3 regions of the Arthrobacter sp. G119Y2 genome follow, and region 3 is predicted to be linked to each of the others. Evidence: predicted binding sites of a transcription regulator. Region 3 holds the regulator's gene; each other region holds the start of a gene.
The links. The regulator LexA, encoded in region 3, represses DNA repair genes until DNA is damaged. The targets are predictions, from matches to a motif close to TCGAACANNTGTTCGA.
Positions count from the first base shown of each region.

Region 1: the regulator LexA is predicted to act here: its motif matches at 8,469-8,484, upstream of WKB88_RS00350 (LysM peptidoglycan-binding domain-containing protein).
Region 2: the regulator LexA is predicted to act here: its motif matches at 3,936-3,951, upstream of ruvA (Holliday junction branch migration protein RuvA).

Region 1 is NZ_JBBPFS010000001.1:74,083-84,365, reverse strand. It holds gene WKB88_RS00395 (peptidoglycan D,D-transpeptidase FtsI family protein) at 1-1,577, opposite strand, end outside; gene WKB88_RS00390 (hypothetical protein) at 1,607-2,320, opposite strand; gene rsmH (16S rRNA (cytosine(1402)-N(4))-methyltransferase RsmH) at 2,317-3,315, opposite strand; gene mraZ (division/cell wall cluster transcriptional repressor MraZ) at 3,517-3,948, opposite strand; gene WKB88_RS00375 (DUF3040 domain-containing protein) at 4,238-4,621, opposite strand; gene dinB (DNA polymerase IV) at 4,846-6,099, opposite strand; gene WKB88_RS00365 (hypothetical protein) at 6,185-6,763, shown strand; gene WKB88_RS00360 (polyprenyl synthetase family protein) at 6,770-7,879, shown strand; gene WKB88_RS00355 (Rv2175c family DNA-binding protein) at 8,059-8,379, opposite strand; gene WKB88_RS00350 (LysM peptidoglycan-binding domain-containing protein) at 8,685-9,965, shown strand; gene WKB88_RS00345 (Stk1 family PASTA domain-containing Ser/Thr kinase) at 10,055-10,283, shown strand, end outside.
Region 2 is NZ_JBBPFS010000005.1:243,948-254,230, forward strand. It holds gene WKB88_RS12895 (type 1 glutamine amidotransferase) at 1-423, opposite strand, end outside; gene WKB88_RS12900 (MurT ligase domain-containing protein) at 420-1,691, opposite strand; gene pdxT (pyridoxal 5'-phosphate synthase glutaminase subunit PdxT) at 1,773-2,483, shown strand; gene WKB88_RS12910 (YebC/PmpR family DNA-binding transcriptional regulator) at 2,487-3,242, shown strand; gene ruvC (crossover junction endodeoxyribonuclease RuvC) at 3,246-3,851, shown strand; gene ruvA (Holliday junction branch migration protein RuvA) at 3,973-4,602, shown strand; gene ruvB (Holliday junction branch migration DNA helicase RuvB) at 4,613-5,695, shown strand; gene yajC (preprotein translocase subunit YajC) at 6,002-6,484, shown strand; gene secD (protein translocase subunit SecD) at 6,576-8,291, shown strand; gene secF (protein translocase subunit SecF) at 8,294-9,346, shown strand; gene WKB88_RS12945 (RelA/SpoT family protein) at 9,858-10,283, shown strand, end outside.
Region 3 is NZ_JBBPFS010000011.1:40,773-51,055, forward strand. It holds gene infC (translation initiation factor IF-3) at 1-114, opposite strand, end outside; gene WKB88_RS17640 (DUF1844 domain-containing protein) at 501-929, shown strand; gene WKB88_RS17645 (DnaJ family domain-containing protein) at 1,049-1,699, shown strand; gene WKB88_RS17650 (MFS transporter) at 1,685-2,980, opposite strand; gene WKB88_RS17655 (SseB family protein) at 3,017-3,865, opposite strand; gene priA (bifunctional 1-(5-phosphoribosyl)-5-((5-phosphoribosylamino)methylideneamino)imidazole-4-carboxamide isomerase/phosphoribosylanthranilate isomerase PriA) at 3,871-4,620, opposite strand; gene WKB88_RS17665 (hypothetical protein) at 4,706-4,864, opposite strand; gene hisH (imidazole glycerol phosphate synthase subunit HisH) at 4,869-5,507, opposite strand; gene hisB (imidazoleglycerol-phosphate dehydratase HisB) at 5,504-6,121, opposite strand; gene WKB88_RS17680 (histidinol-phosphate transaminase) at 6,181-7,290, opposite strand; gene WKB88_RS17685 (LysM peptidoglycan-binding domain-containing protein) at 7,388-7,822, opposite strand; gene lexA (transcriptional repressor LexA) at 8,210-9,046, shown strand; gene WKB88_RS17695 (ATP-dependent DNA helicase) at 9,122-10,283, opposite strand, start outside.

The sequences.
Region 1 (10,283 bases), on a different contig from region 3:
TTGGCAGGTGCTTCCGCCGTACCGGTCTTGGAACCGACGCGGTACTGCTCCAGTTTGCCGCCGGCGCCGGATCCTTCAGCGGTAACCGTCTCCAGCATGTGTTGGACTTCACTGGCCGTTTCCTCGGAAACCACACGGATGGGCTCGGCTTTTTCGTAGGGAGTTTCCGTGCCGTCGGCGGCGACGTAGCTGTCGATGATGCTCGGAGCCAGCCGAACGCCGTCGTTCCCGATGGTCTGGTAGACCATGGCCGTGTGCAGCGCCGTCTGGGCCAGACCCTGGCCGAAGAGCACCGTGTACTGCTGGCGGGTGTCCCATTCTTCCGGCTTCGCCAGGATGCCCACGGTTTCGCCGTTGAGCCCGGTGTTCAGCGGCTCTCCGAAGCCGAACTTGCGCAGCCAGTCGTAGCGCTGCTCGCGCGTCAGCTGCTGGCCGATCATGACCGTTCCGGTGTTCATCGACTTGGTCAGGATGCCGGCTGCCGTCATGTGCACGGTGCCGTGGTCGAAGGCGTCCTTGAAGGTCTGGCCGTCCACGGTATGGGTGGACGGAATTTCGAACTGCGACAGCGGCTCGATGATGCCCTCTTCCAGGGCAGCCGCCATTGTAATGACCTTGGTGGTTGAGCCCGGTTCGAAGGGCACCGTCACGGACAGCGGCTGCCGGGATTCGGCCGGGGTGAGCCCCGGGTTGTTCGGGTCCACCGTGGTGGATTCAGCCATGGTGATGATGCGGCCGGTGTCGACCTCGACCACCACCACGTTGCCCCACTCCGCGTTGTATTCCTGCACCTGGCTGGCAATGGTCTGCTGTGCGAACCACTGCAGGTCCTGGTCGATGCTGAGCTTGACCGAGTCGCCGTCAACCACCGGGGAGTCCTCGTTGGTGGCATAGGGAATGCGGATGCCGTCCCCGCCGATTTCGTACGTCTTGCTGCCGGGCTCTCCGGCCAGGATGTCGTCCTGCGTGAGTTCCAGGCCTTCCTGCGGGCCGTCCGTTCCCAGGAAACCAACGATTGATCCGGCAACGGCGCCGGAGGGATAGGTGCGCAGGGTGGTGCGGTCCGCGTAGATCCCGGGGAATTTGACGGCCAGGACCTTGTCCTTGATTTCCGGGGTCACGGTCTTGGCGACGAAATTGAAGGAGTTGTCTCCCAGCACGGAACCGCGGAGGGTCTCGGGGTCCTGCCCGAGGATCCCGGACAGCTCGTCGAAAGCCTGATCAAAGCTGATGTCTTCCAGGACCCCCTCGGCGTTGCGGCGGGGGTACTCCTGCTCTTCGGCGTAGTCGTGCGAAAGAGTCTGGTCCACTACTATGTCGAAACGCTCGACGCTGCGGGCCAAATAATTGCCGTCCGAATCCAGGATGCTGCCGCGCAGGGGCGGAACTGTCTGGGTCGTCAGGCGCTTTTCGACGGCTGCCTCCGCCATGCCTTCAGGATCAACCGCCTGGACATAGAACAGCCGCACCCCGAGTACGGTCAGCATGACCAACGCCAGGATGAGCCCGGTCCGGAGCCTGCCGGTAACGATGGCTACCCTGTGGTTGTCCCTTCCGGAACCCCGCTCTTTTGCCACAACGTATCCTCGTCACTGCTCGGTAAAGATTAGTATCCGCTTCTCTGGACCGGAACCGGAATGGTTCCGCCGTTCAGATTTGCTTCCTGTTCGGCCGGAGCCGTGTCTGCTCCGGCCGGTTCGCCGGCTGCCGCGGCCGCTGCTTCGGCGGCAGCGGCTTCCCGCGCTTCGGCTGCCCGGACCGACTCTTCCGCGGCCGGCGCAGGATCCGCGCCCGCCGGTGCTATCGGCTGGGTCAGCACGTTGGGCGCATCAATCAGGACACCCGGAGGAGTATCTTCCTCCGCCGGCACGGGATTGCCCGTCACGGCAAGGGTCTGCAGATCGATGCTGCCGAAAGTCGAGGAAGTGACCATGCCCAGGTCTGCGGCTGCTGCCGCCAGCACCTGGGGGGCCTGGTGGTTTTCCAGCTGCTGGGTCAGTGCTTCATTGCGCTGTGCCAGCTCGGTCCGTTCATTCTGCAGCTGGACCAGCTGGTACTGGCCGCTGGAGACCGAGATATTCAGCAGCAGCACCGCTCCCAGCCCCAGGATGAGGGCAAAAAAGCAAAAGATGAAGAGCGGCGCGCGGCGGCGGCTTTTCGAAGCAGGCACCACTGACAGGGGCGTCCGGCGGCGGGGTGCGGAGGGTGCCGGCGCCGAGCGGGGGCTCGGGGACCAGTCCAGCGCCCGGGCGGTGTTGCCGTGGGTTGCCCGGCGGACGGCACCAGCGGGTGCGTGCGGCCGTGTCTGTACCTGCGTCATGATCCTGCCCTGTCACTTGCGGTGCGGATACGTTCCACGGCCCGCAGCTTGGCGGAGGCGGCACGGGGGTTTTCGGCAATTTCAGCGTCGGTGGGAACCTCTGTTCCCTTGGTCAGCCGCTGCAGCTGGGCCTTGTGCTCGTCAAGTTCCACCGGGAAGCCCTTGGGTGCGGAGGAGCGTGCGCCGGCGGCAAAAACGCCCTTGACGATTTTGTCCTCCAGCGAGTGGTAGGACATGACCACTACCCGGCCGCCGAGTTTCAGCACGGAAAGGGCTGCGGGGATGGCGCGCTCCAGCACGTCCAGTTCCTCGTTGACTTCAATGCGCAGCGCCTGGAAGGTCCGCTTGGCCGGGTGTCCCCCGGTCCGCGCGGCGCCCGCGGGCACCACCGTGCGGATGGCGTCAACCAACTCGCCTGTAGTGCTGAAGGGTTTTCCGGCGCGGGTCGACACGATGGCAGAGGCTATCCGGCCCGCAAACTTCTCTTCACCCCACTTGCGGATGATCGCCACGAGGTCCGACTCGCTGTACGTATTAACGATGTCGGCCGCGGTGCGCCCGCGGCTGGTGTCCATCCGCATGTCCAGCGGTGCGTCATAGGAATAGGCGAAGCCGCGGTCGCGCTCGTCGAGCTGCAGGGACGATACGCCCAGGTCGAAGAGTGCGCCGTCAATGCCGTCGAAGCCCAGATCAGTGACGACGTCGGCAATCTCGTCATACACGGCGTGCACCAGGTCAATACGGTCCTGGAAGGGGGCAAGCCGTTCTCCCGCCAGTGCCAGGGCCTGCCGGTCGCGGTCGATGCCGATCACGTGGAGCTGCGGGAACCGCGCCAGCATGGCTTCGGTGTGGCCGCCCATGCCAAGAGTGGCATCCACGACGACGGCGGAACCGTGCTCGGCAACTGCTTTCTCAATGGCCGGAGCCAGCAGATTAATGCAGCGGTCACGCAGCACCGGAACATGCCGTTCTTCGGTAGGGCGTTCTTCGCTCATCTGCTGTCCTTCCGCGTCCAGGGACGGCGGCGTAGTTCTTATATCAGACCCCCATCCGCGCCTCACGCTGCCTGCGCCTGGCTCCGGGGAAGTGAGTCAGGTGCCGGCCTTGCGGGGCGGCTGGAGATCTCATGCAAGAAACCGCTGCGGTCCGGTCTCTGTCTGATGGGTATTCGGTAGTGCTGTTGCCGTTGTGCTGATTTAGAAGAGGCCGGGCATGGTGTCCTCGTCGGTTTCGGAGAACGCCGTTTCCTGCTCTTCAAGGTAGGTTTGCCACGCTGTTGCGTCCCAGATTTCCGCCCTTGTTCCTGCACCGATCACGGCCAGTTCACGACCGAGTCCGGCGTAGGTCCGCAGTGCCGGCGGAATCGTAATCCGGCCCTGCTTATCCGGGACTTCATCGGACGCTCCCGACAGAAAGACCCGAATGTAGTCCCGCGCCTGACGCGAGGAAAGCGGAGCTTCCCGCATCTGCTCGTGGACCCGTTCGAATTCCTTCTGGCTGAACACGTAAATGCAGCGTTCCTGGCCCCTTGTCAGCACCAGTCCCTCGGCCAGTTCCTCGCGGAACTTGGCCGGCAGAATGAGCCGCCCCTTTTCGTCAAGGCGAGGTGAATGTGTTCCGAGGAACATCAGTCACCACCCGTCTGATTGGAAGAAGTTCCTCCTGCACCGCCCCTACGCTCTTATAGCCTCCACTTTACTCCACTTCCCTCCACAGTCAACGCTAGGGAGGGTCCGTTTGCGGCGCGCCGCGCCTTTTCTTCCGCGGAACGGCGCGGAAGAAGGCGGGTGGAGGACGAATGGCGGAAAAAGGCCGCACGGGGTGTCGCCGTCAGCGGCCGTTAACGACAAAAGACCCGCCGCAGCGGGTCTTTTTCGGATCTAGCGGACCGGTGGAGGAATGTGGAGCACCCGGTGGTTACTGATCGCGCTTGCGCTCATCCCACTTATTCTCCAGATTGCTCATGAAGTTCTTGGAGGAACTTGCCTCGCGCTCTTTCCGGCGCGCCGGCGAGCTGACCTGCGCTCCCCGCTTTCCGCGGGTGGTCGCGTAGTACACACCGGAACCCATCACCAGGAACCCAAGCACTCCCAGGATCAGGCTGACCGGCATTTCCATGGACACCCCGCGGAGGAGCAGTGCAATACCTGCCACTGCGACCAGGGCTCCGATCACAATCCGCCGGGTCGAAATGCCGGCGCCGGCCGGCGTCGCCATCGAATTCGCAAACTTGGGGTCCTCGGCGTGTAACTGCTGCTCCAACTGGTCCAGCAAGCGCTGCTCGTGTTCCGAGAGTGCCATTACTGCCTCCTTGCGGTCCGAAATTCTCTGTAACCCAACCAACGATCCCGGTACCGGGGCGGTTCCCGCCCCGAACCCCGGATACTGCGGAGATTCCCCGGGACGTTCCGGGACTCCGCCGGGACCCATAACCCGGGCAGAACGCGTGTTGTGCTTACGTCTTAGGATAGGTGGCATTCCGATCCGGGGAAAGCGGTGGAGGCAGTGCGGGTACACCTTTCCGCCTAGGGCTTAGCCCGGGGCTCTTCTGACCCCGGGCCCTGACCCGATCCGCGCTCCGTGCGGGTCCTGCGGGAGGGATCCAGGAGCCGGGCGGGCATGACGCCGAGCTCGCCGAACCGGGCATTGATCTTGTCCAGCGCGTCTTCGGCGGACCGCCAGTTGTCGTCGCGCCCGTCAAGGGTCAGCTGGACCGCAGCACCCTCCGCCGGTTCCAGGCGCTCGGTCCGAAGTCCGATCAGGCGGACGCTCATCCGCCGAGCTCCGAGGGCTGTGAGCAGCGCACGCGTTTCTTCATAAATCAGCTGGGCGCTGTCCACCGGTTCGCGCAGCGTGCGGGTGCGCGTGAGGGTGGAGAAGTCGGCGTAACGCAGCTTCAGGGAGACCGCGCGGCACTGCAGGCCGGCAGCCCGCAGCCGGGCCGCCGTTTTGTGCGCCAGCCGGAGCAGCTCCGTGTGCAGGGTTTCGTCGTCGGACACGTCCCGGGCGAACGTTTCCTCCGCGCCGATGCTCTTTTCCTGCCGCACCGGGGTGACGCTGCGCGGGTCCCTCCCCCACGCCAGTTCGTAAACATGCTCGCCGGTGGCTCCGAGCAGGCGCTTGAGGACGCTGACCGGTGTGCGCGCCACGTCCTCGACCGAGGAGATTCCCACGCGGGCCAGCGTTTCCCGCGTCTTGGCACCGACGCCCCACAGGGCCGAGACATCCAGGGTATGCAGATAGGCCACGGTCTCGTTGCGCGGGATCAGCAGGAGTCCATCCGGTTTAGACCGGGTGGAGGCGATTTTGGCCACGAACTTGGTGGCGGCAATACCCACGCTGGCCGTGATGCCGAGCTCCGCCGCCACGCGCCGCCGAATGAGTTCACCGATGGCCCGCGGGGGTCCGAGCAGCCGCATGGCACCGGCAATGTCCAGGAAGGCCTCATCCACGCTGAGCGGTTCCACCAGCGGCGTGATGGATTCGAAGATCCCCATAAGGCGCCCCGACACCTCGCGGTAGTCCTCCTGATGCGGTTCCAGAATGACCGCCTGCGGACACTGTCTGTAGGCCACGGACATTGGCATGGCGGAATGGACACCGTACCGCCGTGCTTCATAGGACGCCGACAAAACGACGCTCCTGCCGCCGAGGCCACCCACGATGATCGGACGGCCCGCCAGCTCGGGGCGCTTCAGCAGTTCCACCGAGACGTAGAAGGCGTCCATGTCCACGTGCATGATGGTGCAGTCGCGGTTTTCGCTGGGGCCGTTGCTCACTCCTTCATGGTAGACAACGGGCCCGACGTTTTCGTTTCGCCTAGACTGGGGACCAGATCCTGACCCCCACAAGATGCGGACACCCATGAAGAAGCCCCTGATCGCACTGACCGCTGCCGCCCTCCTGCTGGCCGCGTCCGCCTGCACCCCGGACACCGAATCCACTGACGGCGGTACCGCGGAGTCCTCGGCGGCAGCGTCGCCGTCGGGAGAAGCATCGGCCTCCCCGTCTGCTTCCCCGTCGCCGTCCGCTTCGGCTTCCGGGTCCGCCTCCCCCGGCGCATCGGCCTCCCCCGGCAGCTCGGCCAGCCCCTCGGGGACCGCAACCAGCACTGCCATCGCGGAAGGATTCCCCACCGACATCGTCTCGGTGCTGCCGGGCTCCACCCCGCTGTCCACCAGCTTTGAAGAGACCCCGGAGCTGTACACCGCGTCGCTGACCGCTTCCACCGACACATCGGTGGAAGAGATCCTGGCCTACTACGCGCAGAAGTTTGAAGCCCAGGGCTTTACCTCCGGCAAGGTCGAGAAGCAGGGAACGGCAACCCTGCAGCAGTTCGTACGCTCCGGCGGCAGCGACACGGCCAATGTAACGGTTGTGCCGGCTGACAACGGCAGCACCTACACGGCCAGCATCAATACACTTCCCGAGTCAGCCAAGTAGGCCGGCATGGGGAATGTTCTTCCCGCCGCGGAGGCGGCCGCAGTTCGCGAACAGGCAGAATACCGGAAGCTCCTGGGCAGCGAACTGGACGCTTTCCTTGCTGAGCAGCAGACGGTGCTCCAAGACGTCTCGATGGAATCACTTCCGCTTCTGGACGCCGTCTCCTCCCTGGCCCAGGGCGGGAAGCGACTGCGCGCACTCCTTAGCTACTGGGGCTGGCGAGGCGCCGGCGGCCCTGAACTGGGAGGAGCTGCAGTGCGGGCGGGCGTGGCCCTGGAACTGTTCCAGAGTGCTGCCCTGATCCACGACGACATCATTGACCGGTCCGACACGCGCCGCGGCGGACCCAGCGTCCACCGGCGGTTCAGCACCGCCCACAGCGAGGCGGCCTGGCACCTGGACGGGACCCACTTCGGTTCTTCCGCAGCCATCCTCGCCGGAGATCTGTGCCTGTCGCTGAGTGAGGAAATGTTCTCGGCCGTGGGCGCGCAGGCAGCACACGGCACGCCGGCCCGGAGGATCTTCAACCGGATGCGCACCGAGGTCATGGCCGGCCAGTACCTGGACATCCTGGAAGAAGTGGTGGGACCCACGCACCAGCCCGAGCGCGCCGTCGTGCGGGCCCGCAACATTCTCCGCTTCAAGTCGGCGAAATACACCACCGAACATCCCCTGACTCTGGGCGGCGCGCTGGCCGGGGCCTCCCAGGACCTGCTGGACTGGTACTCGCGTTTTGCCCTTCCCCTCGGGGAAGCGTTCCAGCTGCGCGACGACGTTCTGGGCGTCTTCGGCGACCCGGAGCAGACCGGCAAGCCCGCCGGTGATGACCTGCGTGAAGGCAAGCGCACCGTGCTGATTGCCTACGCCCTGTCACTCGGCGGCCCCTCCGCCCGGGACACGATAGCTTCCGCCCTCGGCCGCGCCGACCTGAACGACGACGGCGTGGCAAGGCTGCGCGGAATCATCGAGGAATCCGGCGCCCTGGCCGCCACGGAAGCCCTCATCGAGGGCCACACCCGGGCAGCCTTTGACGCCCTGGAGCAGATGCCGGTTGACGAGGTGGCCCGTGCGGCCCTGACCGCACTGGCCCATGCAGCGGTAACCCGGACGGCCTGATCCCGCCGCGGGCCGCACCCGGCCCGAACATCATCAGGATCAGAACGCAAAACAGCAGCGGCTCCCGTTGGAGGGGAGCCGCTGCTGTTTTATTTATCACTGCATTTTTTATTGCTCTGTATATGCTGCGTTATCTGTCCTGCGTTATCTGCCGCTGCATATATATATGGGGTCCTGTGCTACCAGCCCAAGGCCTGGGCGCGGCGGCGGATTTCGGTTTTCCGCCCCTCGCGCAGGGCATCCACCGGGCGGCCCGGCAACGAGTCATCCGCAGTAAACAGCCAGCGGATCATTTCCTCGTCGTTGTAGCCGGCATCAATAAGCACGGAAATTGTGCCCTTCAGGCTGTCCAGGACAGCGCCGTCGGCCACGAAGGCAGCCGGGATGCTGCGGATCTTCCGCTCCCCGAGCCGCACGGCTACAAGCGCACGCTCTTCGAGCATGCTGTGCACCTTGGTAATGGAAACATTCAGTTGTTCAGCCACATCGGGCAGGGTCATCCAGTCGGAAACAAGTTCCTCAAGTTCAGTCACAGTCCTAGGTTCCCACGAGAACCCCGTTTAGAGCCACTTCCGGGCCGTTGTACAACCGGAATACATGTTCTGCATCTACTCAGGTATGGACCTGAAGCCTCGGTAGTGTAAATTCGCTTACGTCACAGAAAACACTTCTGTCACGCTCGCACCACTACTTGTACATGGTCGAGTTGCGGTAAAGGCCGCGCCGTCTACAGATGAGGAAACAACCCTTTATGACTGCTCAGTCGATTCAGGGAAGCAATTCCCCGCGTTCCAGCTCCAGGGGAATGCCCCGCAAACTGAGTGTTGCGGTAACCACCGCGGCGATCCCTGCCGTGATGATGTCAGCACTCGCGCTTGCCGAACCGGCACAGGCAGCCCCCGTCGGTCCGAACGCCGCCCTCTTCCCGCAGCTTCCCCTGCAGGCGATCAAGAATCTGACTGCGGGAACCGCCGGTGTTGTTGCCCCGTCGCAGCTGGCTGCTCAGATTCCCTTCACGATTGCAGCCGAGTCCAGCGTGCCGTCGGTTCACCGCATTGAAGCGGGCGACACCGTCAGCTCCATCGCTGCCCGATACGGCCTGGCCGTGGACGAAGTGCTCCGCGTGAACAATTTGCAGAGCAGCTCGCTCATCTTCGCCGGCGAGGAACTGCGCCTGCCGACCGGCGTCTCTTCAGCTCCGGATGCAGCCCCCTCGGCGCCGTCGGGCACCTACACCGTGGAAGCCGGCGACACCCTCAGCGGGATCGCTGCCTCCCACGGCGTCAGCCTCGACAGCGTTCTGGCAGCCAATAACCTCACCCTCACCTCGATGATCCGTCCCGGCCAGGAAATTGCCCTCTCCGGCGGATCCGCCGCCGGAGAGGCCGCACCCGCGGCAGCCGCAGCGGGAAGCCACACCGTCGCGGCCGGTGACACGCTGACCGGGATCGCCGCGCGCCACAACGTCAGCCTTTCGGCTCTCATGTCCGCCAACGGCATGGACGACAGCTCGGTCCTGTACCCCGGAGACACCGTGGCACTTCCCGGCGCCGGCGTGACCACGCTCGGCGCAGCGCCGGCGGAGGCCGCTCCGGCCGACCTGGTTCCCAATACGTTCCTCCACTACACGTATCCGGACCACGTGGTCGCAGACGCAAATGCCAACAAGCATGCGCTGAACGCCGCCTCAGTACCGAGCCGCGCGGACATGCAGCAGATCGTGGCCCAGACGGCGGCTCAGATGGGTGTTGATCCGGCACTGGCCATGGCCTTCTCCTTCCAGGAGTCCGGCTTCGACCAGAGTGCCGTCTCCCCCGCCAACGCCATCGGTGCCATGCAGGTCATCCCGAGCTCCGGCGACTGGGCCTCAGACCTGGTGGGCCGCCAGCTGAACCTGCTGGACCCCTACGACAATGCCACTGCCGGGGTTGCGATCATCAGCTCGCTCATCCGCACCAGCGACAGCCTCGAAACGGCAGTCGCCTCCTACTACCAGGGCCAGTACTCGGTAACGACCCAGGGCATGTTTGAGGACACGCGCGGCTACGTGGCCTCCGTCCTGGCGCACCGGCAGTCCTTCTCCTAGCAGGACCGCACCGCATGGGCGCGGGGAGGGCAGGGCCCGGATCGGGTGTCGATCCGGGCCCTGCCCTTTTGCGCACGTAGGATCGTAGAGTGCATGAATCCGTGAATGACCCCCTCGTTGGCACCGTAGTGGATGACCGCTACCGAGTGCTCTCCCGTATTGCCCGCGGAGGAATGTCCACCGTCTATCTGGCCACTGACCTGCGGCTGGACCGTGATGTGGCCCTGAAGGTGCTGTATCCGCACCTGGCTGCGGACCGCGGCTTCCTTGACCGGTTCGAACGCGAGGCAAAGTCCGCCGCCCGGCTCTCCCACCCGC
Region 2 (10,283 bases), on a different contig from region 3:
CACGTTGCCGATCAGCCGCTCCGTTCCGCCGTGCGTTTCCAGGTCCAGCAGCCCGATGCCCGGAATGACCGTGCCGGTGTGTGTCTTGAAGAACCGGCCGAACAGCTGGTACAGCCCGCAGATCGCCAGCATCGGAACGTCATCCTCAGCCAGGGCCCGCAGCGTGGGGGCCAGCGACTGGAGGTCCTCCTGGATGACCACCTGCCCGCTGTCCTGTCCGCCGCCTCCCACCAGGAGATCGACGTCGGCGGGAAAATCATCACCCACGTTGTATTCCAGGACGTTTGCGGTGTAGCCGTTCCATTTCAGGCGCTGTTTCAGGACCAGGACGTTGCCCCAGTCGCCGTAAATGTTCATTTCCCGCGGGTACAGCTGGAGGATGTTGATGCTCCGGTTGCCGGCTGCGATTCGGTCCTCGCTCATGAGACCACCTCTACTGTCGTGATCTTGGATAGTTCGCGCCGCACGGCCAGCATGGCCGTGTAGGTGCAGAAAATGCGCATGGGACGCTGGCCGGAGCCGGAGATGAAGGCCTTCAGCGCATCGGTGATGTCCGGGTTGATGTCCGCCACCGGAACGTCGTCGTACTTCAGCCGCAGCGCCATGTCGTAGGCGCGCGCGCCGGTGACCATGTTCACGCCGTTTTCGGCCAGCGTCTCGAAGTCGACGTCCCACAGCCAGGACATGTCGCGCCCGTCGGCATAGTTGTCGTTGATGGCGATCATGGTCGAGTAGCCGTGGGCGGCAAAGGACTTCAGTCCGAGCCGGAAGCCGCTGGGATTCTTCACCAGCACCAGCTCCAGCGGCTGCCCGTTGACCACCAGGGACTCGCCGCGCCCGAACGCCGGCTCCACGTTGGACAGCGCCGTAAACAGGGCGTCGCTGTTGGCCGAAGGCCCGGCGATGACGCGGGCCAGGGCCAGTGCGGCCGCAGCGTTGAAGATGTTGTAGACCCCGCGCAGCTTCAGCCCCGTGGTCACCACGGTGTCGTCGACGCGGAAGTCGGCGTCGGTTTCGGCCACGCGTTCGAGCACGACGTCGGCCGGCAGCACCGCTGCCAGCGCCTCCGCCCTGGAACCGCGCATCTCGTCGTCGTTCGGGAAGGTGCTGCGCAGGGACGCGTCCAGCCCGAAGTAGCGCACTTCCTGCTTGTCCAGGGAAGCGGCAATCGAGGCGACGCGCGGATCCTCGCGGTTTAGGACCACGGTGCCGGTGGTGGCCTTGGCAATGGCCTCGAGCAGCCGGGTGGTCTTGTCGATCTCACCGAAACGGTCCAGCTGGTCACGGAGCACATTCAGCAGCAGCGAATACCGCGGCTGGATCAGCTTCACGAAGTGCACGGCGTGCGCTTCGTCCAGCTCCAGGACCGCGACGTCGGCATCGAGGCGGCCGCGCCAGTCCACCTCGCCGAGCAGGGCCGCGGCGACGCCGCGGGTGAAATTGCTGCCGGTGCGGTTGGTGAACACCTTCAGGCCCTGGGATTCGAGCAGTTCCACCACCATTTTGGTGGTGGTTGTTTTCCCGTTGGTGCCCGAAACCACGGCGACGCCCAGCGGAAGGTCGGCCAGCGTGCGGCGGATGAAATCGGGATCGATTTTCTCCACCACCAGGCCGGGCAGTGCGGAGCCGCCGCCGCGCAGTTTGGAGGCACTGCGGACCAGCTTGCCTGTCAGGACGGAGAAAGAACTCATGGTTTATGAATATATCGTAAGGAGCCCCCGCGGCCCTTGCCGGTGCGCGGCCGCAGGGATGCTGCATCGTAGACTGGCCTGATGACTGAAGCCGGCGCGTCTCCTTTCCGCCCGCCCGGGCGTCCCCTGCGGGTCGGTGTCCTGGCGCTGCAGGGCGGTGTCCGCGAACACGCGGCAAGCCTGGAAGCGGCGGGAGCGGCCGCTGTTCCCGTGCGCCGCCCCGGGGAGCTCGCCGGCCTGGACGGGCTGGTGCTGCCCGGCGGGGAATCCACCACCATGGACAAGCTCATGCGGGCCTTTGGCGTTTATGCCCCGCTGCAGGAGCGGATCCGGGCCGGGTTGCCGGTGTACGGCTCCTGCGCCGGAATGATCCTGCTGGCGGACCATCTTTCTGATCCGGCCCGCGACCTTTCGGGGGCGCCCCAGCAGACGCTGGGCGGGCTGGATATCGAGGTCCGGCGCAATGCCTTCGGCCGCCAGCGGGAGTCCTTCGAAACCCTCCTGGAGTTCCGCGGCCTTGCGACCCTGCCGTCCGCAGACCCGGCCGGGCAGTCCCCGCCGGTCCACGCCGTCTTTATCCGTGCGCCGTGGGTGGAAAAGGTTGGTGATTCAGTGGAAGTGCTGGCCCGGGTTCCGCCGCGGGAGCGGGGTCATGCGTCTGCTGACGATTTCGTCGCTAGAATTGTGGCAGTGCGTTCGGGAAATCTGCTGGCCACCTCGTTCCATCCGGAGGTAACGGGGGAGAGCCGCGTTCACGAACTTTTTATCCAGATGATCAGAGGAGAAGCGTAGAGCATGTCGGGCCACTCTAAATGGGCAACCACTAAGCACAAGAAGGCAGTCATTGACGCCAAGCGTGCAAAGTCGTTCGCCAAGCTGATCAAGAACATCGAAGTTGCGGCCCGCGCCGGAGGCGCAGACATGGCCGGAAACCCCGGCCTTGAACTCGCCGTCGCCAAGGCGAAAAAGACCTCGGTCCCCATCGACAACATCAACCGCGCCGTCAAGCGCGGTGCCGGCCTCCTGGGCGAAGCCGTCGATTACCAGACCATCATGTACGAAGGCTACGGCCCGCAGGGCACCGCCCTGCTGATCGAATGCCTGACGGACAACAAGAACCGTGCCGCCTCGGAAGTTCGCCTTGCGGTCACCCGCAACGGCGGCAACATGGGCGATCCCGGCTCGGTGGCCTACATGTTCACCCGCAAGGGCGTCGTCACCCTGCCCAAGAAGGACCTCACCGAGGACGACCTCCTGATGGCCGTGCTAGACGCAGGCGCCGACGAGGTCAAGGAATCCGGAGACAATTTCGAGATCATCTCGGAAGCGGCGGACCTGCGTGCCGTTGTCGCCGCGCTGGAGGATGCCGGCATCGAGTACGAGAGCGACGAAGCCGAATTCCTGCCGTCCATGCACGTGGAGCTGGACGCGGACAGCGCCCGGAAGTTCCTGAAGCTTGTGGACGCGGTGGAAGACCTGGACGACGTCCAGAACGTCTACTCCAATGCCGACATCCCCGCAGAGGTCTTCGCCCAGCTCGAAGACGACTGATAAGTGAGCCTGCGCGTCCTGGGTGTCGACCCGGGCCTGACCCGGTGCGGTCTGGGAGTGGTGGACGTCGAACGCAACCGCCGCGCCACCCTGGTGGCTGTGGGCGTGGTCGGCACCGAGGCGGGAACCGCCCTGGACGGCAGGCTGCTTGTCATCTCCAACGCCATTGACCTGTGGCTGGACACGCATAAACCGGATGTCCTTGCCGTGGAGCGCGTCTTCAGCCAGCTCAATGTCAGCACGGTGATGGGCACTGCCCAGGCCTCCGGCGTTGTCATCGCCGCCGCCGCGCGGCGGGGCATTCCCGTAGCGCTGCACACTCCCACCGAGGTCAAGGCCGCGGTCACCGGGTCCGGCGGAGCCAATAAGGACGCGGTGGGAAAAATGGTCACCAAGATCCTGCGCCTGGACGAGGCTCCCAAACCGGCCGATGCCGCAGACGCGCTGGCACTGGCCATCACCCACGCCTGGCGGCGCTCAGTTGCCGGCCCCGGGCAGACGACGGCGGGCTCCGCCTCCGGCGCCCGCGCGGTGCGCAGGCCCCCGACGGCCGGACTGACCCCTGCACAGCGGCTGTGGGCCGAGGCCGAGGCCCGTGCCCGGCGCTGACCCCGGGACCGGCCTTCGGAACCGCCGGTTGGGCCGCGGCAGCGCGCCGGAACCGGGCAACCGCCGCAGCACACAGTAGGGTATTCGTAGATATGTTCTACACAGCCTCTGGAGTTTCGTCATGATCGCATCCCTGCGCGGGACAGTAACGCACGTTGGCCTGCATTCGGCAGTGATCGATGTGAACGGCCTGGGAATGCTGGTGCAGGCCACGCCGCAGACGCTGGGTTCCCTGCACCCGGGCCGCGAAGCGGTGATCCAGACCGCCATGATTGTCCGCGAGGACTCGATGACCCTGTACGGCTTCACCGACGCCTACCAGCGGGAAGTCTTCGAGACGCTGCTGAGCGTCAGCGGGGTGGGTCCCCGCATTGCCCTGGCCGTCCTTGCCGTCCACACCCCCGAAGCCATCCGGGTGGCGGCCTCCTCCGGTGATGACAAGGCCTTCAGCAAGGTCTCGGGCATCGGTCCCAAGGGAGCCCGCAGGATCGTGCTGGAGCTGGCCGACAAACTGGTGCCGCTGGGCACTGCGGATGCCCCCGGCGCAGCACGCTGGCAGGACCAGGTCCTGGCTGCGATGACCGGCCTGGGCTGGACGGAAAAGGACGCGACCGCGGCCATCGACGCCGCCGTTGCCGAAGCCCCCGATGTGGCGGCCGCCGGCAACGTGGGCGAAATCCTGAAGCTGACCCTCCGCCGCCTGGGCACCGACGGTGCACGGGCACGGGCTCCCCGCCAGCAGGTGGGCTGAGGTGCCGGCACTGCCCGGAGACGGACTGGTTGCCCCCACCGGGGACCCCGATGACAAAGCCATCGAGGCAGCCCTGCGGCCGAAGAAGCTCGACGACTTTGTGGGTCAGAAACGGGTGCGTGAGCAGTTGTCGCTGGTGCTGGAAGCCTCGCGGCTCCGGGGCCGCAGCGCCGACCACGTGCTGCTTTCGGGCCCTCCCGGACTGGGCAAGACCACCTTGTCGATGATTATCGCTGCCGAAATGAACGCACCGCTGCGCATTTCATCCGGGCCGGCGATCCAGCATGCCGGCGACCTGGCCGCGATCCTTTCTTCACTCACCGAGGGGGAGGTGCTGTTCCTCGACGAAATCCACCGCATGTCCCGCCCCGCGGAGGAAATGCTCTACATGGCCATGGAAGACTTCCGGGTGGACATCATCGTGGGCAAGGGCGCCGGCGCCACGGCCATCCCGCTGGACCTGCCGCCCTTCACCCTGGTGGGAGCCACCACGCGGGCCGGCCTGCTGCCTGGTCCGCTGCGCGACCGCTTCGGCTTCACCGGGCATCTGGAGTTCTATTCCACCGGAGAACTGGAACTTGTGCTGCGGCGCTCCGCAATGCTGATGGACATGAAGGTCAATTCCGCCGGGTTTGCCGAAGTCGCGGGACGCTCCCGCGGAACTCCCCGCATCGCCAACCGGCTGCTGCGCCGGGTCCGCGACTGGGCGCTGGTGCACGGCGTGGACCAGATTGACGCGCGCACCGCTTCAGCCGCCCTGGACATGTACGAGGTTGATTCCCGCGGCCTGGACCGGCTGGACCGTTCCGTGCTGCGGGCCCTGGTCACCAAGTTCAACGGCGGGCCGGTTGGCCTGTCCACCCTTGCCATCGCCGTCGGCGAAGAGCCTGAAACCGTGGAAACCGTTGCCGAACCGTACCTGGTCCGCGAAGGCCTGCTGGGCCGGACCCCGCGCGGACGCGTTGCCACGCGTGCCGCGTGGGAGCATCTGGGCCTGCAGATGCCCGACAACGTTGCCGCCGGCCTTCCGGAGAACATGTTTTCCGGTCCCGGCACCAACACGTCCTCCGCGGACACCTCCTCCGGCGACTGAGCTTTGAACGACGGAGCCTAGAACGACGGAGCCTAGTCCGGACGGACTTGAGGGCGCCGCCGGCGGGAGGGAGAATTAGCAGGGAAGGTACGGGAAAAGTACAGCATCTTCTGCAACTTTTCCGCCGCGGCGAACGTTTTACCTTTAGACTGGTCATTCGTTGGGCGGGCTTCTGCGCCCGTTGCACCAACGGATCACTGTTGCACCAGCGGATCACGGCGGCGCCGAAGCAGGCGCCTGCCGTTCCGGAGACACCTGCACATCAATTTCCAACAGAAACGGAACCACTCTGTGTTCTTAAACGTCATGGCCCAAACCACCTCGGAACAGGCCCCCGGCGGCTTCTCGTTCTCTAGCCTCCTCCTGCCGATCCTGCTGGCGCTGTTCATCTTCATGATGTTCCGCAAGCAGAAGAAGACGCAGAAGACGGTCCAGGAGCAGCGGACCCAGATGGTTCCCGGAACCGAAGTCATGACCCAGTTCGGTCTGTTCGGAACGATCCTGTCGATCAACAACGAAGAAAACAAGGCCGTCCTGGAGCTTTCGCCCGGGAACACCGCCACCGTTCACCTGCAGGCGCTGACCAAGGTCGTCACCACGGAACCCGCCGCTAACGAAGAGGCCCCGGTTGTTCCGGACGACGCCTCCTCGATTACCTCCGCCGACCGCAGTGACGACGCCGCACCCGCCGGCGATGACCTGCGCCGCGACGAGTCAGTGGCCCGCGCCGAGGAGACTCCCGAGGAAACGCTTGATCGCCTGAACCGCGAAAACAAGAAAGAGAACTAGACTCTCCACGGGCCTGCGGAGGGAGACTCTCCGCAGGCTGGCCGGGGTCGACTACGCCCCCGGTGTCTCACCCCTGTAAGGACTATCCTCTATGCCTCGTACCGGCCCCGGCTCGGCCGCAAGAAAGACGCTCCTCTGGTTGGGCGTCATTTTTGCTGCTCTGGCCCTTTTGCTCGGCGGCGGCTCCATGTGGAGCAACGCCAGCTGGACCCCCAAACTTGCCCTGGACCTCGAGGGCGGAACAGAAATGATCCTCGCCCCGCAGGTGCAGGGCGGCGCTGAGATCACCCAGGAACAGCTGGACCAGGCCGTGGAAATCATCCGCCAGCGCGTGGACGGCAGCGGAGTCTCCGAAGCCGAGATCACCACCCAGTCCGGGCGCAACGTCGTGGTTTCGCTTCCCGGCGTTCCCTCGGCGGAAACCCGCGAACTGATCCAGGCCTCGGCCGCGATGGAGTTCCGTCCGGTCCTGACCGTGGGTGCAGCGTCCCCTGCGGAGCAGCCGGTCCCCGACGAGCAGCTTCCGGCCCCCGCCGCCGAGCCTGCCAACGCCTCCGACGACAACTGGATCACCCCGGAGCTGTACCGCGAGTTCGAGAGCACGGACTGCCTGGACCCGGCCACGCTTGAGGCCTCGGTGGAATCCGCACCGGCGGACCAGCCGATGATTGCCTGCGAGCCCTCGGCCGGCGCCAAGTACATCCTCGGGCCGGTCGAAGTGCCCGGAACCAATATCGACACCGCCACCTTCGGCCTGTCCCAGAGCGGACAGGGCGCCTCCATCAACGAATGGGGCGTCAACATCAAGTTCAACAGCGAAGGCACCGAGGTCTTCCGGGACGTCACCGAGCGTCTCTTCGCCTTCCAGCAGGGGGACCCGCACAACCAGTTCGCCATTGTGCTGGACGGACAGGTCATCTCCGCTCCCACCGTGCAGGGCGTCATCACCGACGGCGAGCCCCGCATCACCGGGCAGTTCACGCAGGAATCCGCAAAGGCCCTGTCAGAGCAGCTGAAGTACGGGGCACTGCCTATCAGCTTCGACATCCAGAGCGAACAGCAGGTGTCCGCAACGCTGGGCACCGACCAGCTCCGGATGGGCGTCATTGCCGGCCTGATCGGCCTGGCACTGGTGGCGGTCTACTCGCTGTTCCAGTACCGCGCCCTCGGATTTGTCACCATCATCTCGCTGGTGGTCGCAGGCGTACTGACCTACCTGGCCATCTGCCTGCTGGGCTGGTCGCAGAACTACCGGCTCTCCCTGGCCGGCGTTGCCGGTTTGATCGTCGCCATCGGCCAGACCGCCGACTCCTTCATCGTTTACTTTGAACGAATACGCGATGAGCTGCGCGACGGCCGCGGCCTGGTTGCCGCCGTGGACAACGGCTGGAAGCGAGCCAAGCGTACCGTCCTGGCCTCCAAGGCAGTCAACGTGCTGGCCGCCGTCGTGCTCTACTTCGTTGCCGTCGGCAACGTGCGCGGCTTCGCCTTCACCCTGGGCCTGACCGCGCTTGCCGACCTCATTGTGGTGTTCATGTTCACGCATCCCACCATGGTGCTGCTGGCGAGGACAAAGTTCTTCGGCGAGGGCCACAAGTGGTCCGGCCTGGATACGACCCGGCTGGGTGCGGTGCCGCTGTACCGCGGCGCCGGACGCATCCGCGAACCCGGTGAGGCACCGGTGCGGGCCAAGAACAAGGCTGCCACCAGGGAAGCAGAGCGACGCATGACCATTGCCGAACGCCGCCAGGCCGAAAAGCAGGAATCACTGGCCGGCTCCGGCCGCAGCACAGAGAAGGAGGGCTAGGAATGAGCAAGCTGCCCAGATTTGCCACGTTCGGCAACGAGCTTTACACCGGCAAGCGCTCCTACCCGTTTGTGCCCAAGGCCAAACTCTGGTTCCTGATCGCCGCCGTCGCCGTCCTCCTCTCCATCCTGATCCCCGTGGTCAAGGGCGGCTTCAACCTCGGCATCGATTTCCGCGGCGGTTCCGAGTTCACCGTTTCCGGCGCAGCCAACACTGAAGTCAGCACCGGCGAGGAGGCAGTGGGGGAGATCGCCAGCGAAGCGCGCATCATCAACATTGCCCCCGGCACCATGCGCGTGCAGACCGAGCAGCTCAGCGATGACCAGACGCTGGAGGTCAAGAACAACCTGGCCGAGGCCTACGGAGTCGAAGAGGAGCAGGTTACCTCCACGTTCATCGGCCCCCGCTGGGGCGAGGACGTCAGCCGGCAGGCACTGATCGGCCTGGTGGTCTTCGTGGCCCTGGCCGCTGTGCTTATGGCACTGTACTTCCGGACCTGGAAAATGTCCGTTGCCGCCATCACCGCGCTGCTTGTGGTCATGGTGACCACCGCCGGCCTGTATTCGCTCAGCGGATTCGAAGTCACGCCGTCGGCCATTATCGGGTTCCTCACGGTGCTCAGCTACTCGCTGTATGACACGGTGGTGGTTTTCGACAAGGTGCGGGAAAACACCAAGAACCTGGACAAGAGCACCAAGCGCACGTTCATGGAGCAGGTGAACCTGGCCGTGAACCAGACCCTGGTCCGGTCCATCAACACCTCGGTGGTCGCGGTTCTTCCGGTTGCCTCCGTGCTGTTCATCGGTGCCTTCCTGCTGGGAGCAGGCACGCTGAAGGACTTGTCCCTCGCGCTGTTCATCGGCATCATTCTCGGCACCGTGGCCACCGTCTTCATTGCGGCTCCGATGTACGCCTGGCTGCGCCGCAACGAGCCGGAGATTGTCCGGCAGGCCAAGCGCGTGAAGGAACGCCGGGCACAGGAAGCCAAGGAAGCCGGTGCCGCGGCCGGCGCCGGAACTCCCTCGGGAGCAACGGCGGTTTCCGCCGGAAGCTGATTAGCAACCGGCATCAGGGCCCGGAACAATCGGTTCCGCAGGCCGGCCTGCACGGGGTTCGCCCTGACGCGGGCCGGGCTGCGGAACCGGTGGTTTAACCGTCGACCGGCACAGGCATAGACTTGAACGGAAGACCGGTTCGCCGGGCGCCCGTTCACGTGCGTGAACGGAAGCGTTTAGGGTGGACAAGGTCGAACACGTCACAGAGAGGGCAGCAGTGGGCGAGAGCGCGACACCGGCCGACAAGGCCGGCGCAGGAAGGGCCCCGGGAATACCTGCCGCGGCAGCCCCCGGAGCTCCGGTTCCCGCTGCGCCCCGGCCGGGCCGGACCGCCAAAACGGCGCGCCAGCCCCAACCGGGAAAGGCCGTGGAGAAGGCCCCGGACGCTGCCGCACCCCCCGCCGTCGTCCCTGCCGGAGATCGGAGTGCCCGTCCGGCCGCTGGCCGACGCACCTCCACGCGGGCGCGGCTGGCGCGGCTGGCCGGCCGCAGCAGCCCCGGCTACTCGCCCATGCTCGAGCCGCTGCTGCGCACCGTCCGCGTCAACAATCCCAAAGAGGACCTGGACCTTATCCAGCGTGCCTATCTGGTAGCCGAACGCAGCCACGACGGGCAGAAGCGCAAGAGCGGCGATCCCTACATCACGCACCCGGTGGCCGTCGCCACCATCCTTGCCGAGCTTGGCATGACCGGAACCACCCTTGCCGCCGCGCTGCTGCACGACACGGTGGAAGACACCAGCTACACCCTCGATGAGCTGCGGCGTGAATTCGGCCCCGAAGTGGCAATGCTCGTGGACGGCGTTACCAAGCTGGACAAGGTGACGTTCGGCGACGCGGCGCAGTCCGAAACAGTGCGCAAAATGGTTGTGGCCATGGCCAAGGACATCCGCGTCCTGGTCATCAAGCTCGCCGACCGGCTGCACAACGCCCGCACC
Region 3 (10,283 bases):
CTTTGCCTGCGGTGCCACCTCAACAAGATCCAGGTCGGATTCGGCTGCCAGACGCAGGGCGTCTTCGATACGGACAACCCCAACTTGCTCTCCAGCCGGTCCTACCAGCCGCACCTCAGGGACGCGGATTCGATCATTGATTCTTGGCTCGCTAATGTTGCAGCTCCTGATTTCTTCAAAACGGCTACCGCCTGCAACTGAAGAAGGCCTCCAATTGCACGCGCAATCGGAGGCCTCGAGGGGTCGGCGGGAGCTGCATCAGCAGCAACCTCCCGAAATGACCGGCCAGGCTGTACCTGGACCCGACACCGGGGGCCGACCATACCCGGCAACTCTGTCTTCTGCACAAGGGCCCGAGGGCACGTGGACTGAAGATTCAGGCTGACGCGGGTGGGAGGATTCTCCGCTTGCATACTGGCTGATGTGAGACAGTCAACAACCGCTCCGTGAAGGGCGCTGAAAGTAACGACAACCAGTTGGTCTGTGACAAGCTTACCAGTATGAGTACCCCACAGAGCAACCCGGCGGGCGAGCACACCCGCCATTCCTTCCCAGGCACCACGGAAGAGGTGCATGCCCCTTCCGCTGAAGAGCAGGAAGTGGCGGCCCAGATGCGCGACATCGCCGAGGTCCCCGCAATCGAAGTTATCACCACCGCCGCCGTACACCTGATGAGCGCCGCCGCCGTTAAGTGCGGCCTCGCCGAAGGCGACGACGCCGAGGAGCTGAAGGACCTGGACGAGGCCCGGAAGCTGATCACGGCACTGGCCGGCTTTGTTACCGCCGCAGCCCCGGAGATCGGCAGCCAGCATGCCGGTCCGTTGCGCGACGGGCTGCGCTCCCTGCAGCTGGCCTTCCGCGAGGCTTCCCTGGTTCAGGATGCGCCGGGCAAGGGCCCGGGCGAGAAGTTCACCGGCCCCGTCAACTAGTTTCCCCGCATCACGAAAGCCCGGGAGGATTGCCGCTGCGGCAAGCCTCCCGGGCTTTTTTCTGCCCGGAAGGATTGCGTAACCTGTACGGGACGTTGAACGGAAGGCGGTGACGCTCGATGGGCGGCAGGGGTGCCGAAGCCTACAAAAAGAGGCTGGAGCAGGCGGCGCGGCTCAAGGCTGCAGGAACGCCGGAGAATGCGGGCTACAAGCTGCCCGAGGGCCTCGGCGGTGCCGAAGAGGATGAGCTGGAGGCGAAGCGCCGGAAAGTCAGCGCGGCGGACAAGGCCGACTATCTCATCCGCGACGCCATGAACCGCGGGGACTTCGACAACCTGCGCTACGCCGGCAAGCCGATCCCCGGCCTGGATGATCCGGACCCGGACTGGTGGCTCAAGCGCCTGATCAAACGCGAGAACATCTCCGGCCTGGGGCCGCCCGCGCTGCTGCTGCGGGTGGAGGACGAGGAATTTGACGCGCGGCTGGACCGGCTGCCGTCCGAGCGGCAGGTCCGCGACGCCGTCGCCGATTTCAACACCCGGGTTATCGAGGCGCGGCGACAGCTGCTGGGCGGCCCGCCGGTGGTGACGAAGCTGCGCGATGAGGAGGCCGAGGTCCATGGCTGGCGGCAGCGCAGGGGCCTGCCGCCAGCCGCGGAGTCCGGCACGGCTCCTCCACCGGGCGCTGCACCGGAAACGCGGCACAGGTCCGGCCCGCGCAGCTGGCTTCGCCGTTTGCGTGCGCTGTTCGCTGCCCTACCGGGCCGCTAGCCGCGACGGACGCCGGCTGAACTTCCGTACGCTCAGCGTCACCGCAACCAGCAGCGCCGCGGAGGCCCCGGCGAAGATGAAGCCTGCCCAGGGCCCGATGAAATCGATTGCCGCGCCTGCCAGCGGTGCACCGAGTGCCGTGCCCGAGGTTAGGGCCGAACCGTACCAGCCCATGGCCTCGCCCCGCCGCTCCTCGGACACCAGGTCCGCGACGCGCTCGGAGGCGGAGGACAGCACCGGAGCGCAGAGCAGCCCGGCGGGGATGGAGAGCAGCGCGAGGCTGATGGTGTCGGTGGCCAGCGCCATCGGCAGTGTCAGGACAGCCATCGCGAGCAGCAGCAGCATGGGTGAGATGCGCCGCTGCATCGCTCCGTAGATCAGGCCGCCCACCACGGAGGCCGCGCACCAGACAGCGAAGACGATCCCCACCTGCCCGGGCTCGCCCGTATGCTCCACCAGGGCCACGATGCCGACGTCGGAGCTGGAGAGCAGCAGCCCTGCCCCGACCGCCACGGCAAAGACCACTGCCACGCTGAGCGTGAACCAGGAGAACCCCGAGCGCAGGCGCGCCCCGCGGCCCAGGACCGCCAGCGGCTGCAGTTCCGCGGAGGCTTCGGACAGGTGTGCAGGAGCGGCCGCGACCACGGCGGCGTTGGCTGCTTCGCGCTCCTGGACGGCGGTGGCGGCGTCGCGCGGGTTCTCGGACCGGGTGGGCGGATTGAACCAGATCAGCAGCAGTCCGGCCAGCGACGTCGTGATGCCCACCAGGGTCAGCCCGACCACCGAGGACAGCTGGGTGGCCAGGACGGCACCCAGGGCCGGTCCGCCCATGAAGACGACTTCGGTGGCAATTGAATCCAGGGCGAAGGCGGTGCGGCGCTGGTCGCCGGTGGCGAGCACGCCGAGGGACTGCCGGACCACACTGAACACCGGCAGCGTGAACACGCCGCCGATCAGCGCCAGGACGAGCAGCCACTCATAACTGGCGTGCGGGGCGATGGACCAAATCACGGCCTCGGAGATCACCGAGGGAATCAGGGCCCGGCGCAGGCCCACATTGTCCACCCGGCGGCCGCGCCAGGGGGCGCCGAAGGCAATGCCAATGGTGACGACGGCGGCGACCGCGCCGGCCTTGGCGTAACCCATGTCCATGGTCAGGACCACGTGCAGGGTCAGCAGCACCCCGGCCGCGGAATGCGGGAACCGGGCGATCATGCCCACCAGCAGCAGCCGGCGGATCGGGGCGACGCGGAGCAACTCCCCGTAGGCGGAAAAATTCACGGCACTTCACTTCCGGCGGTCCCCCGCCCAGCAAGGTCAGCGCGTGATTTTGAGTTCCAGGGAATCCACGCGCTCAACGAATAACGGATCGGCAGCGAGCCGTTGCTGCAGCAGTCCGGCGATGCCCTGCACCGCCTGCGCGTCCAGTCCCGGTGCCAGGTGAAGAACCATTCTAAGCTCAGGACCGGCGCCTCCTCCGGCCACCGCCGTCCCGCGCGCCGAACGTGTCACTGTTCCCGGCCCCGGAGCCAGCTGGACTGCGGTGACTGCGGGTTCCGCGCCGACGGCGGCGGAGACAACCTGCGCCACCTCCTGGTCGGCGTACGACGGCGTCCAGGTCCGCTGCTGGGCCAGCGCCCACATGGCCGGCCGGCGCACCACGAAGGTCACGTCGGCGCCCGGATCCACCACCAGCAGCTGCGCTTCCTCGGACACGGCGGAGAGGGCGGCGCGGGCGGCATAGACCGCCACCGGCCGGGCTTCCGGGTGCCACTGCTGCAGCGCCGGCACGGAGGTGAAGACCGGCAGCGCCTTGCGCCCGTCCGGCGCGGTGAGGGTGACCAACGCCATGTCGGCCTCCTTGTCCGCGGTCAGTCCGTGTTCGGACTGCGCTTCGGCGCCGAGGGTGGCGATGATGGGCACAAACACGCGGGCGGTGGCCAGCGCAGCCACTACGTCCGCTTCGGTGCCCGTGCCGGCTTCCAGCGCCGCCAGGGCTTCGAGGTAGCCTGCGTCGGCGGCGCCGTCGTCGGCGTCGAAATTGTGCAGCGGGTTGCCGTCGCCGGAAAGATCCCGGCCGGACCAGGGCTGCCCGGCGGAGTCGGACGGTCCCCCGGCCCCGGCGAGGGCGGCGGCGATGTGTCCGGGGAGGGCGCGCTCAGCCATGGGTCCTAGCGCTCCGGATGTCCGGCGATGTCGAAGGCCTGCGGCAGGGTGAAGGCGCCGGCGTAGAGGGCCTTGCCCACAATCGTGCCTTCCAGGCCCAGCGGAACGAGTTCGCGCAGGGCGGCCAGGTCGTCGAGGCTGGAGATGCCCCCGGAGGCGACGACGGGACGGTCGGTGCGCTTGAGGACTTCGCGCAGCAGTTCCAGGTTGGGGCCGCGCAGCGTTCCGTCCTTGGTGACGTCGGTGACCACGTAGCGCGGGCAGCCGGCGTCCTCCAGGCGGGCCAGGACCTCCCAGAGGTCCCCGCCTTCCTTGGTCCAGCCGCGGGCGGCCAGGGTGGTGCCGCGAACGTCGAGCCCGACGGCGATGGCCTCGCCGTAGCGGGCAATGGCGCTGGCGGTCCATTCCGGGTTTTCCAGGGCTGCGGTGCCCAGGTTCACCCGGCTGGCGCCCAGCTCCAAGGCCATGTCCAGCGAAGCGTCGTCGCGGATGCCGCCGGAGAGCTCCACCTTGATGTCGAGTTCCTCTACCACGCGCTTGAGCAGCGGAAGATTGGAACCGCGGCCAAAGGCTGCGTCCAGGTCCACCAGATGTACCCAGGCGGCGCCGTCGTTCTGCCAGGCCATGGCTGCCTCGAGCGGATCGCCGTAGCTGGTTTCGCTGCCGGCTTCGCCCTGGACCAGGCGCACTGCCTGGCCGTCCGCGACGTCCACGGCGGGCAGCAGTTCAAGGATGGGTGTTTCAACAAGTGACATGGTTCTGCTTTCCGTGGGGTTCAGTCCGGAGAGGGCGTGCGGGGCCCGGCGGGGTTGCCGGGCGGAGGTTTTGCTCAGGTGGCGGCTAGGCGGACGTGTCGATCAGGAGGTACGCGCCGAGGAGCGCCATTCCTGCCAGGACCCAGAAACTGACCGTGATGATTTTGGACATGCCCTGGCTGCGGAAGGAGATGGCGCCGCCGATCAGCAGTCCCGCCAGACCCATGAGAATGAGGCTCCACATGGCCCTAGCCCAGCGTCTTCAGCCAGTTTTCCAGCAGCGCCGCACCGGCGTCACCGGACTTTTCCGGATGGAACTGGGTTGCCGTCAGCGGCCCGTTTTCCACCGCAGCAACGAAGCGGCTGCCGTGTTCGGCCCAGGTGACCTGCGGGGCGCGCATGGCCGGCTGGGTGACGTCGAAGTCCCATTTCTGCACGCCGTAGCTGTGCACAAAGTAGAAGCGTTCGTTCTCGATGCCGGCGAACAGCTGGGTATCCTCCGGAGGCTGGACGGTGTTCCATCCCATGTGCGGCACCACGTCGGCTTTCAGCCGTTCAACGACGCCGGGCCACTCCCCCATGCCGGGGGTGCGGACGCCGTGCTCCACGCCCTCGTCGAAGAGGACCTGCAGTCCCACGCAGATGCCCATGACCGGGCGTCCGCCGGCAACGCGCCGGCCGATCAGGCGCAGGGCATCAACGTCCTTCAACCCCTGCATGACAGCGGCGAAGGCGCCGACTCCGGGCACCAGCAGTCCGTCGGCGTTCAGTACGTCGTCGGATTTGGCGCTCAGGGTGACGGTGGCACCGACGTGTTCCAGGGCACGGACGGCCGAGCGGATGTTGCCGGAACCGTAGTCCAGGACGGTGACGTTGCGGGCGGTCACAGTGCTCCCTTCGTGGAGGGGATGCCCTCAACCCGGGGATCCGGTTCCACGGCTGCGCGCAGAGCGCGGGCGAAGGCCTTGAACTGGGCCTCCACGATGTGGTGCGGGTCCCGGCCGCCGAGCACCGTCATGTGCAGGCAGATCTGGGCGTGGAGCGTGATGGCCTCAAAGACGTGCCGGGTCAGCGATCCGGTGAAGTGCCCGCCGATCAGATGGTATTCCTGGCCCGCCGGCTCGCCCGAGTGCACGAGGTAGGGGCGTCCGGAGATGTCGACGACGGCGTTGGCGAGGGCCTCGTCGAGCGGAACCGTGGCTTCGCCGAAGCGGCGGATGCCGGCCTTGTTTCCGAGCGCGGTCTTGAGTGCCTCGCCGATGCTGATGGCGATGTCCTCCACGGTGTGGTGGACATCGATGTGGGTGTCGCCGGTGGCCTGGACCGTGAGGTCGATCAGGGAGTGCTTGGCCAGCGCCGTCAGCATGTGGTCGTAGAACGGCACGGACGTGCTGATATCCGACTGGCCGGTTCCGTCCAGATCCAGCTGAACGACCACTGAGGATTCGCTGGTCACCCGTTCCAGGCGTGCGGTGCGGCCGGTGGTGGTCTCCACGGTCATGGTTTTCCTTTGAAAGAAGGTGGTCTCTGCTAACAGTTTAGTGGCTGCGCCCGGGTGCGTTAGCGGACGCCGGCAGCCAGCAGCTCGCGCAGCCGGGTCAGGAAGGCGCTGGTTTCAGCTTCCGTGCCGGCGGTGACGCGCAGGTGGCCGGTGATGCCGACGTCGCGCACCAGCACTCCCGCTTCCAGCAGGCCCTCCCACACTGCGCGCGGATCCTCCAGCCCGCCGAAGAAGACAAAGTTGGCGTCCGAGGGCGCCGGCTTCAGGCCGAGGGTCAGCAGCTCGGCGACGATGCGGTCCCGCTGGACCTTGATGGCTTCGACGTTGGCGAGCAGGGCGTCGGCGTGCTCAAGGGCCGCGTTGGCGGTGGCCTGCGTGACGGCGGAGAGGTGGTACGGCAGCCTCACCAGGCGCAGCGCATCGGTGACTTCGGGAGCTGCCGCCATATAGCCCACCCGCGCTCCGGCCAGCGCGAAGGCCTTGCTCATCGTCCGGGACACGATGAGGCGCTCACGTCCGGGCAGCAGCTGCAGGGCACTGGGGGTTCCGGCGTGGAAGAACTCGGCGTAGGCCTCATCCACGATCACGATCGCCTGCGAGGCAGCGCCGGCTTCATAGACGGCTTCGATGACATCAAGCGAGAGCGCCGTGCCGGTGGGGTTGTTGGGCGTGCAGAGGAAGACAATGTTCGGAGCCTGCTCGCGGACCTGGTCCGCTGCGGCGTCTGCCGTGAGGGTGAAGTCCTCGCTGCGCAGGCCCGTGACGTAGCGGGTGCCGGTGCCGCTGGCCAGCAGCGGATACATGGAATAGGTGGGCGGGAAGCTCATAGCTGTCCGTCCGGGGCCGCCGAAGGCCTGGAGGATCTGCTGAAGGACCTCGTTTGAGCCGTTGCCCGCCCAGATGTTTTCCGTACCCAGGCCGTGGCCGAGATATGCGGCGAGGCGCTCCCGGAGTTCGGTGAACTCGCGGTCCGGGTAGCGGTTCAGGCCTGCCACGGCCCGGTCAACGGAGGCGGCGATGGCCTTCCGCACCTGCTCGGGCAACCCGTGCGTGTTCTCGTTGACGTTGAGCAGGATGGGCACGTCAAGCTGCGGAGCACCGTAAGGCGCAAGTCCGCGAAGGTCATCGCGCAGGGGAAGTCGGTTCAGTCTCTCCAGCTGTTCAGTCACCACTACAGCTTAAGACTCCAAGGCGGGGCGGGAAGAATCCCCGTGTCGCAGCAGCGGGTTGTTACGTTCTGAGTTGTGCTTGGAACGGACCCGGGATTCAGGACTGGACCGGAATGAACAGCTGCACTCCGGCCGGCACGCGCTCGCTGGGCAGGTTGTTCAGTTCCATGATGTCGGCGACCACATCCCGGGGGTCGCGTTCCGGGGCGAATTCCTCGGCCAGGGCCCAGAGGGAGTCACCGGGAGTGACGCTCACCTGAAGGGTCCGCGTGACGTCCGGCCCGCCGTTCGAGGCGACGGCCGGGGCGGTGAAGAAGCCCAGCACGGTTAGCGCGGCAGCGGCCGTGAGCATCAGCGGCAAGCCGATAAACACCAGCCGGCCCCGCCGCGTGAGCCGGAGCCGGGCCGCCGGAGCCTGGTCTCCGGAGGCTGCGGCGGGCGAAACAGCTTCCGGCCCGGCTGCGGGCCGGGCCGGAGCCTGGGCGAAGGGGGCAGAGGTCCGGGACAGTGTGGATAATGCGTGGGCTGGCATGGAAATACCTTTCCGGTTCGAGAGCAGCAACGGCAGAGCCGAAGCTGTATTCGAATAAGTGAAAGCGGTGCGGAGTGAAGATTTCGAAACTATGTTCGAAGGTTGTGAACTCATTTCTAGCACCTATCTACTAATAAAGTCGAGACTCGCTCGAACAAATGTTTGAAAAGGCCGCTCCCCTCGCCTAGCGTTGAGTCCAGAGGAAGAGGGTTCGGCGGTTCACACCGGGCCGGTGCGGGGCGCGGGCCCCGGAACGGTTCGAACAGGACCACTGAATCAGCTGCCTCTGACATTCCCGCCGGCACGGCTTGCACAGCGTTCCGGCCCAGACATCCGCCCGACCAGCTCCGGCACCGCCCGGACCAGCTGACCCGAAGGGAACCCCACGTGGCCCGCAGGACTGCTTCCGAAGACAGCACCAATCAGCCAGCTGCGACCGGCACCCGTGCGCGCGCGAAAGGCCTCACTCCGCGGCAGAAAACCGTCCTTGAGATGATCCAGCGGTCCGTGAGCACCAACGGGTACCCGCCCACCATGCGGGAAATCGGGGACACCGTGGGTCTGGCGAGTCTGTCCAGCGTGACCCACCAGCTCATGCAGCTGGAGAAGCTCGGCTACATCCGCCGCGACCCCAAACGCCCCCGCGCCATGGAAATCCTCATTCCGCTGATGCTGCGCGACGGACAGCCGACTTCCCCCGGCGCCGACGGGGAGCCTTCGGACAGCCCACGCCGCACCGAGCCGGCGCTCCCGGCCGCAGGCGGCTCCGGCAGTGCAGGCGGCCGCTCCGCCGAGGGTGAGGTCGCCTCCGCGGGCCTGGCCACGGTCACCGAGCTCTCCACCTCCGTGGACACTGCCATGGTTCCCCTGGTCGGCCGGATCGCTGCCGGCGGGCCCATCCTGGCCGAGCAAGTGGTTGAGGACATCATGCCGCTGCCGCGCCAGCTCGTGGGACACGGTGACCTCTTCATGCTCCGGGTCTCGGGTGATTCCATGGTGGACGCCGCCATCTGCGACGGTGACTGGGTGGTGGTACGCCGCCAGCCCACAGCCGAGAACGGCGACATCGTAGCCGCCCTGCTGGACGACGAGGCCACGGTCAAAACGTTCCGCCAGCGCAACGGCCACACCTGGCTGCTGCCGCAGAACACCCGCTACGAGCCCATCGTGGGCGACCACGCCGTCATCATGGGCAAAGTCGTCTCGGTCATGCGCTCCCTCTAGCCCGACACACGCCAGACGACGCACACAAAAGGGCGGCCGGATTCTTTCCGGCCGCCCTTTTGCTTGTCTTCTGTTCTACTTCCGGGCTCCGGGAACCTTCTCCTGCGCCGCAGACTGCTCGGCCAGGCGGCCCAGCACCGACAGGACCACGGAACGGTCCGTCGTGGACCAGAACGGCGGCAGAGCGGCCCGCAGGAAACTGCCGTAGCGGGCAGTGGCCATCCGGGAGTCCAGGATGGCCACCACTCCGCGGTCTCCGGCGGCGCGGATCAGCCGCCCGGCCCCCTGCGCCAGCCGGACTGCGGCATGCGTTGCAGCCACCGACATGAACCCGTTCCCGCCGGCTTTGGCCACCGCGCGGGTGCGGGCCGTCATGAGCGGGTCGTCCGGACGCGGGAACGGGATCCGGTCAATGAGCACCAGACGGCAGGCGGTTCCCGGCACGTCAACGCCCTGCCAGAGCGACATGGTGCCGAACAGGCAGGTGTCGGGCTCCTCGGAGAACTGCTTGACGAGCGAGGACATCGAGGACTCCCCCTGGCACAGGATCGGAAAATCCACCCTGGTCCGCATTGCGTCGGCCGCGTCTTCGGCGGCCCGGCGTGAGGAAAACAGTCCCAGCGCCCCGCCGTTGGATGCTTTCAGCAGCGCCTCGATTTCGTCCAGCTGCGCCTCGGAGGTGCCCCGTTCGGGCTTGGGCAGATCCTTGGCCACGTACAGCACACCCTGGCGCGGATAGTCGAAGGGGCTGCCGACGTCGGTGCCCGTCCAGGAGGGTGCCCCGGGGCCCAGGAGCCCCAGCGCGCCGGCCACCGGACCGAACTCGGAACCGATGGCCAGGGTTGCCGAGGTCAAAACCACCGTGTGGCCGTCAAAGAGTCCTTCACGCAGCCTCCCGGCCACCGACAGCGGCGCAACGTTCAGGGTGGCCGGAGCGGTCTCATCCGGCGGGGAGTAGCCGCCCGACGGCGAGAAGGAGCTGGGCCGTGACGCCCAGATCACTTCCCCGGCATCGGGGGCGGAAACGAGCCGCTCACAGATGCCCAGCACGGCCATGAGGCGGGACCTGGCGGTCTGGCGCCCGCCGTCGGCCGTTTCCCCGGGCTCCGGCTTGGAATCGGACAGGGCCACCCGGCAGGCCTCGCGGACGCGGCCCACCGCCTGTTCCTGTTCCTCGTTCAGCCCGCTGGCCAGCAGCCCGGACGGAATGCCTTCCAGGGACTTGTCGAAGGCGCGC